2 regions of the Undibacterium sp. 5I1 genome follow, and region 2 is predicted to be linked to the other one. Evidence: riboswitches for the same ligand, from Rfam matches in the RefSeq annotation. Region 2 holds a riboswitch; the other holds the start of a gene.
What was found. Region 2 has a riboswitch for thiamine pyrophosphate ahead of RGU72_RS01960 (TonB-dependent siderophore receptor). Riboswitches for the same ligand answer to the same signal wherever they lie in the genome.

Region 1: it holds a riboswitch for thiamine pyrophosphate, as region 2 does, so the genes downstream of both, thiC (phosphomethylpyrimidine synthase ThiC) here and RGU72_RS01960 (TonB-dependent siderophore receptor) in region 2, are expected to answer to the same signal.

Annotation. Positions count from the first base shown of each region.
Region 1 covers NZ_JAVIWI010000001.1:3,014,539-3,018,031, reverse strand. The annotation lists gene RGU72_RS13280 (GGDEF domain-containing protein) at 1-1,339, shown strand, start outside; TPP riboswitch at 1,485-1,588, shown strand; gene thiC (phosphomethylpyrimidine synthase ThiC) at 1,679-3,493, shown strand, end outside.
Region 2 covers NZ_JAVIWI010000001.1:455,044-458,536, reverse strand. The annotation lists gene RGU72_RS01960 (TonB-dependent siderophore receptor) at 1-1,612, opposite strand, end outside; TPP riboswitch at 1,659-1,778, opposite strand; gene rarD (EamA family transporter RarD) at 1,864-2,736, opposite strand; gene RGU72_RS01950 (M90 family metallopeptidase) at 3,048-3,493, shown strand, end outside.

The sequences.
Region 1 (3,493 bases), 2.6 Mb from region 2:
GTTAGACCGCAACAAAGATGCGCTGATTTCTTTTCAAAAAACACTCAACATCGCGCGTGAGGCGGGCATCCCGGCGTTGGAAATTAGCGCACTTGGTAATATCGCTGATCAATATCTGATCATGCATAATTTTGTTGAGGCTGAGCGTACTACCAAGATCGCCTATGAAAAAGCGGATGCGATTCACGATGAATATTTAAAGCAACTAGCCAATGTCAACTGGGGATTTGCGCTCGGCGGGCAAGGTAAGATTACTCAGGGTGCAGAAAAAATAAATAGCGTGATCGCCTACTTTGAAAGCATCGATTCTAAAACGAACGTCGAGGGTATTTTAGGTGAGCTTGGTCTCATGTATGAGCACGCGGGCATGTACAAAGAAGCCGTCGCAACCATGCACAAGAAGGAGACACTGAGCGATGATCTATTCAAAGCTGAGAGCGCCAAAGCCGTCGCCACTTTACAAGAGACGTTCAACGCGGACAAGCGACAAAAGCAGATCGAGTTATTAGGTCGTGATAACCAGTTAAAGGACGCCGATATAAAAAATCGTCGGCTGCAACAAGTCATCACCTTGCTCGGTGCCATGTTGACAGTTATGGCTGGAATATTTATTTTCTTGTTGTACCGCCGCGTCAGAAAAACGAATGCAAAATTAGTCGAAGCGAATTTGCAATTAGAGTTCCATGCCGTGCGCGATCCTTTAACCGGACTCTATAACCGGCGATCTTTTTTAGAGATCATGAAAAATCGGGAGATCAGTAGTGACAGGGAACGACGTGAAAATGATAGCGACAATCCAGATTGCTTGCTGTTATTAGATATCGACCATTTCAAGCAAATTAATGACACCTGGGGTCACGCGGTTGGTGACAGTATATTAATGGAAGTCGCCCATCGTTTGAGAAAAACAGTACGAGATTCAGATATGGTGTTGCGTTGGGGCGGTGAAGAGTTTTTGATTTATTCGCCTAAATCCAACCCTGCTCAATTGAAAAAATTAGTCGAGCGCGTGTTGTCTGCTATTGGCGAAAATTCGGTTCAGGTCGGTGAAAATGCGATCTTGGTTACTGTCACAGCGGGATTTATTTCCTTACCTTTTTCAGATATTCCCGAAGAAATTTGTAGTTGGGAAAAAGCCATGCAAATGGCGGATATGGCTTTATATCTGGGCAAAGCGCACGGGCGCAACCGCGCATATGGACTGGCACGTTTGCTGGTGCCGCACGAACAAGCAATGCCGATTCTGGATCACGACTTGTCCGCGGCGATCAGCGCTAATATGGTGGAATTAATCGAAGTCATCGGGCCGGTAAAGCGCAAAGAAATCAATACGAATTAAAAAATCAAACGATCTGTTAACAGAAAGTCGTTATAATGCGGCTAGTTTTTGAGATGATTTCGAAGCTACAAGATACAACAATGTATTAAACAAGCATCGCAACTAGTACCAGAATAAAAGTAACTGAACACACGAAACTGAATAAGAGAAATGCTAGGGGTCCTGCCAGCAAGAACACGCTGACGGGTGAGAAATACCCTTGAACCTGATCTGGATAATGCCAGCGAAGGGAAGCAAATTAGTGCCGCACGGGGCTACTCAAACCCTCATCATCTTCACCGTGCGCACCTCAAGCCTCCCACGCTGCCACCAACAATGTGCACGTTAATGGGAGCAAAAATGAACGCCAAGCCACAATTTCTATCCGCTACCGCAGTAGTCGATCAAGCGGCAATCCAGCCGCTACCAAATTCCCGCAAAATTTACATTCAAGGTAGCCGTCCTGATATTCGTGTGCCTATGCGCCAGATCAGTCAGTCCGATACGCCAGCGATGTTTGGTTCCGAAAAAAATCCACCAATTTATGTCTATGACACCTCAGGACCTTACTCTGACCCAGAGGTCAAAATCGACATTCGATCCGGCCTTGCCTCGGTACGTGGTGCATGGATTGCAGAGCGCAATGACACAGAAGAGTTGTCCGGCCCATCCTCCGATTATGGGATCGAAAGACTCAACGATCCTAAGCTGGCTGAGCTACGTTTTAATCTGAAGCGTAAACCACGCCGTGCTTTAGCCGGAAAAAATGTCACTCAGATGCACTACGCAAGACAGGGCATCATCACGCCCGAGATGGAGTACATTGCCATCCGTGAGAATCTACAACGTCAGGAATATCTCGTCAATCTAAAAGCCTCTGGCCCTATGGGTAACAAACTGGCTGAGGTCATGGGTCGCCAGCATCCGGGACAATCTTTCGGTGCGTCAATTCCGGATCTGATTACACCAGAATTTGTACGTTCCGAAATTGCCCGTGGTCGCGCCATTATCCCCGCCAACATCAATCATCCAGAGGTTGAGCCGATGATTATCGGGCGTAATTTTTTAGTCAAAATTAATGCCAATATCGGCAACTCTGCAGTGACTTCCAGTATTGGTGAAGAAGTCGAAAAAATGACATTGGCAATTCGCTGGGGCGGCGACAACGTGATGGATTTGTCTACTGGAAAACACATCCATGAGACACGAGAATGGATCATCCGTAATTCGCCCGTACCTATTGGTACTGTCCCGATTTATCAGGCATTGGAGAAGGTCAACGGCAAAGCAGAAGATCTGACTTGGGAGATTTTTCGCGACACATTGATCGAGCAGGCGGAGCAGGGCGTGGATTACTTTACTATTCATGCTGGAGTGCGTTTGCAATACGTACCGATGACGGCAAAACGGATGACCGGTATCGTTTCTCGCGGCGGATCGATTATGGCGAAATGGTGTCTGGCGCATCATAAAGAGAGCTTCTTGTATGAGCATTTTGAAGACATCTGCGAGATCATGAAAGCCTATGACGTGTCATTCAGTTTGGGTGACGGCCTGCGTCCTGGCTCGATTTATGATGCCAATGATGAAGCGCAATTAGGCGAGTTAAAAACTCTGGGTGAGCTGACCACTATCGCTTGGAAGCATGATGTGCAAGTCATGATCGAAGGCCCTGGTCATGTGCCTATGCATCTCATCAAAGAGAATATGGATTTGCAGTTAGAGCAATGTCACGAAGCGCCTTTTTATACGCTGGGACCACTCACGACCGACATTGCACCGGGTTACGACCACATCACTTCTGGTATCGGTGCCGCACAAATTGGCTGGTATGGTACGGCGATGTTGTGCTATGTCACGCCAAAAGAACACTTGGGTTTGCCGAATAAAGTCGACGTCAAAGACGGCATCATTACTTACAAAATTGCCGCTCATGCAGCCGATCTGGCGAAGGGACATCCGGGTGCGCAAATCCGCGACAATGCTTTGTCTAAAGCTCGCTTTGAATTTCGTTGGGATGATCAATTCAATATCGGACTCGATCCGGACAAGGCGCGGGAATTTCATGATGAAACTCTGCCTAAAGATTCTGCCAAAGTTGCGCATTTCTGTTCGATGTGCGGCCCCCATTTTTGCTCGATGAAGATCACGCAAGAAGTCCGGGATTACGCGGCC
Region 2 (3,493 bases):
TACTCGGATTAAGCATCTGGTTGACGTTGTTGGTACCGAACGGGGCGATGCCGCCATGCTCTAAACCTTCTGTGTACGATCCGTACAGCGTCCAGGATTTTTGTGGTTTAAAAAGTAGCGCAACGCTTGGCAATTCGTAGTTACGATCGTAACCCGGCGCATCGATTTGCTGACGCTTGATCGCAACGTGACGTATACCGATATCCAGTTTGACAGTATCGGTCAGATCAATAATATCCTGCGCAAACAGGGACCATTCTTTATCCGTTCTGCGCAACAGAACCGGGCCGGTTGTGTTGGTCGATTGCGGTACGACGACAGGTTGAAATACATTGCTAGTGCCCACTAAATCGTAGACATAGTCACCAAAGCGATCACGGCGCTGGAAGGTCGAGAATCCCACTGCGACTGTGTTTTGCAAACCGCCTAACCGGAATTTGCCATTTAAAATTCCCTGCGTTGCCACTGGCGATTTTGATTCTCCTACGCTTTGATAGTCATAGACATCGTAGTCACCATTCGCGCAATAACCTGGGAATAAGTTTGCGGACGAACAGCCGTAAGGGAAGGCGGTGTAATCATCGCGTTTGAATTCATGACGGTTGGCTGAGAACGAGGCGCGCCAGTCGTCATTGAATTGATATTCGAAACGTAAGCCGATATTGCTGTCGCGGGTGCTGACAGGCTTCGCCCAAGGTTGATTGTTCAGCATTGTGTCTGCGCTGACATTGCGAGGCAGATCTATTCCATTAAATAGTTGAAATCCAGGGACAGTTAACTGGGATTTTTTCTGATAATCCATATCTAGCTGCAATAGTGCTTTTGGCGTGATATGCCAGTCAAAAGCACCAGAGATAAATTGTCGGTCTCCGTCTGCACCTTTTACATAGGAGCGTAATTTTTCTGTCGCAGCATTAATACGATAACCAAATTGCTGATCATCGGATTGACCGCCTAAATCTAGCGAACCGTATAGCGTGCCGCGCTCACTGGCGGCGACCGTTACTGAACGTAATGGCGTAGTGGTTGGGCGCTTAGTCACGTAGTTCACAATGCCGCCGGGGGTGGCAAAGCCTGCCTGAAATCCGGCTAATCCTTTGAGTATTTCTATGCGCTCTTTATTTTCCAAAGGGATAGATGCATCGCCTGGAATGGCTAGCCCATCTTTGCGGTAACTGCTGGTGTTATCCAGCGCAAAACCACGGATAGAAAATTGTTCAGAGTAGCCAACCGCGTTGTAAGCGTCGTTGACACTGGCATCAAATTTCATCGCATCGCTGCTAGTGCGGATGCTTAAATCTTGTAATTGTTGTTGAGTAAAGACGGTAATCGATGCTGGCGTATCTGATAATTTTGCATCGGCAAAGCCGCCGATTTTTGCTACATCATTTTTATTGCTATCCGTTTTATTAGCGCGAATGACGACTTCTGGCAGCGCTTTATCTGCGCTCTGCGCATAGGCAGCAGAGATAGTAAAAGCCTGAGAAATTGCCAAGACCATCGTCAGCGGAATCAAGCGGCTTTGAACACCTGATAGCGAATGAGCTGATGACTTACGTGAAGTCGCTTGTGAAAGAAGTTGTGTAACGCGGATGGGTGGTGCGATTGTCATAGTTTGCTCATTTTTTATCGCAAGCGCGGGAGCAAACAAAGAGACTGATAGAGACTTTGCGCTTCCCTACGCTGGCATTATCCAGATCAGGTTCAAGGGTATTTCTCACCTGCAGACAAAAATAAAAACAAACTTTATCTTTGACGCAGGACCCCTAGCGAAGCGCATACTTTACCATAAACTGCGATTGGCCTATTTCTTTGGGCTCCTTTAGCCTTCTTTAGCAACTCTATTGGTAATTAAAACCTGGATTATTGGCGTCTGAAGGAGTGACGTATTCCCTCTGCAGAATACACCGCCAGCGCAGCCCAGATCGCCATAAATCCGATCAGTCTTTCGCCGCTAAATGGCTCATGATACAAAATGACGCCCAATATCAGTTGGATTGATGGCGCAATATATTGCAGCAATCCCAGCGTCGCCATAGGGATCAGGCGAGCACCGGCAGCAAACATCAGTAATGGAATTGCAGTGATGGGACCAGCTGCCAGCAGTAATAATTGAGTTGTGCCAGATCCACTGATGAAGGCATTATGACCTTGTACCGTTAAGTAAGTCAGATAAGCAAAAGCAAACGGGAACAGCAAAAAGGTCTCCAGTGACAAGCCTTCCAGCGCACCAAGTGCGGCTGTTTTACGCAATAAACCATACACGCCAAAGCTGATGGCGAGAGACAACCCAATGATGGGAGGATGACCGGTTTGCCAGGTCAGCCAGATCACGCCGCAGGCTGCCAAGCCTATGGCAAACCATTGTGCTGACCGCAAGCGCTCACGCAAGATAGCGTAACCGAGCAGGACATTGACCAGCGGCGTCATAAAATATCCCAAACTGGCATCGACGATATGATCGTTATTGATCGCCCAGATGTAGATCAGCCAATTTACTGACAACAGGGTCGCGCTGGCGACAAATCCGGCGATCAGTTTTGGCTGACGCAGCACATCGCGTACCCAAAACCATTGACTACGCCATGCCAGTACTACCATCAAAAATAGCAGTGACCATAACATGCGATGTAACAAAATTTCTAGTGCAGGTATCCCGTGCAGAGCTTTGAAATAAATGGGAAATAAGCCCCAGACGATATAAGCGGAAGCTGCGTAGAGTATGCCTTTGCGCATGGGAGGACAATCAAAAAATAGAATACGGGATTGGATGCCTTATTTTTAGAATGATATTGATGGCATCGGTGAGGGCGCATTATCGCAGCAATCGATTATTCGTGTTGCCTTGTGGGCACTTCATTCAATAGCTATGGTTAATAGCTATTGTTTTTTCTGAAGACTGTCCCATCTGATGGTATGAGTTGATTCCAGCTCGTACTTATGTTTGCTATCAAGCTGCATAGATTTTATCAAGATGGCAACGGTCTAAATAACCAGAGATAACACGGTACCGTTACTGTGTTTCCATTCAGAATTGCAGGTAATCAATGTCCTCCGCTTTACCACTAATGCTCGTATTATCCAGCATCGTAATCACGGTCGGACTGATTGCGTGGTTGCCTGATGTGCTGTTGAAGCGCGCTTTGCAAAAGCCATTCCCTGGTCACTACTCCAAAATACTGCGTAAAAATATCCCGGTGTATTCCAGAATGCCGGCGGAGCTGCAATTGCAGTTAAAGCGATTGATCAAACAGTTTTTATATCAAAAGAAATTTATTGCTTGCGATGATTTGCAGATAACGGATGAGATCAAGGTCACGATCGCGGCCAGAGCTTGCATGTTGCTCCTTAATCGTCCAAGCACCGTTTACCCAGCCTTAAAAACCATCTTGGTTTATCCCAGTGCTTTTATGAAGCCGCATATTCAAACGAGTCTGGGTGGTGTAGTCACTCACGCCAACCAAACATTGTCGGGAGAATCCTGGAGTGATGG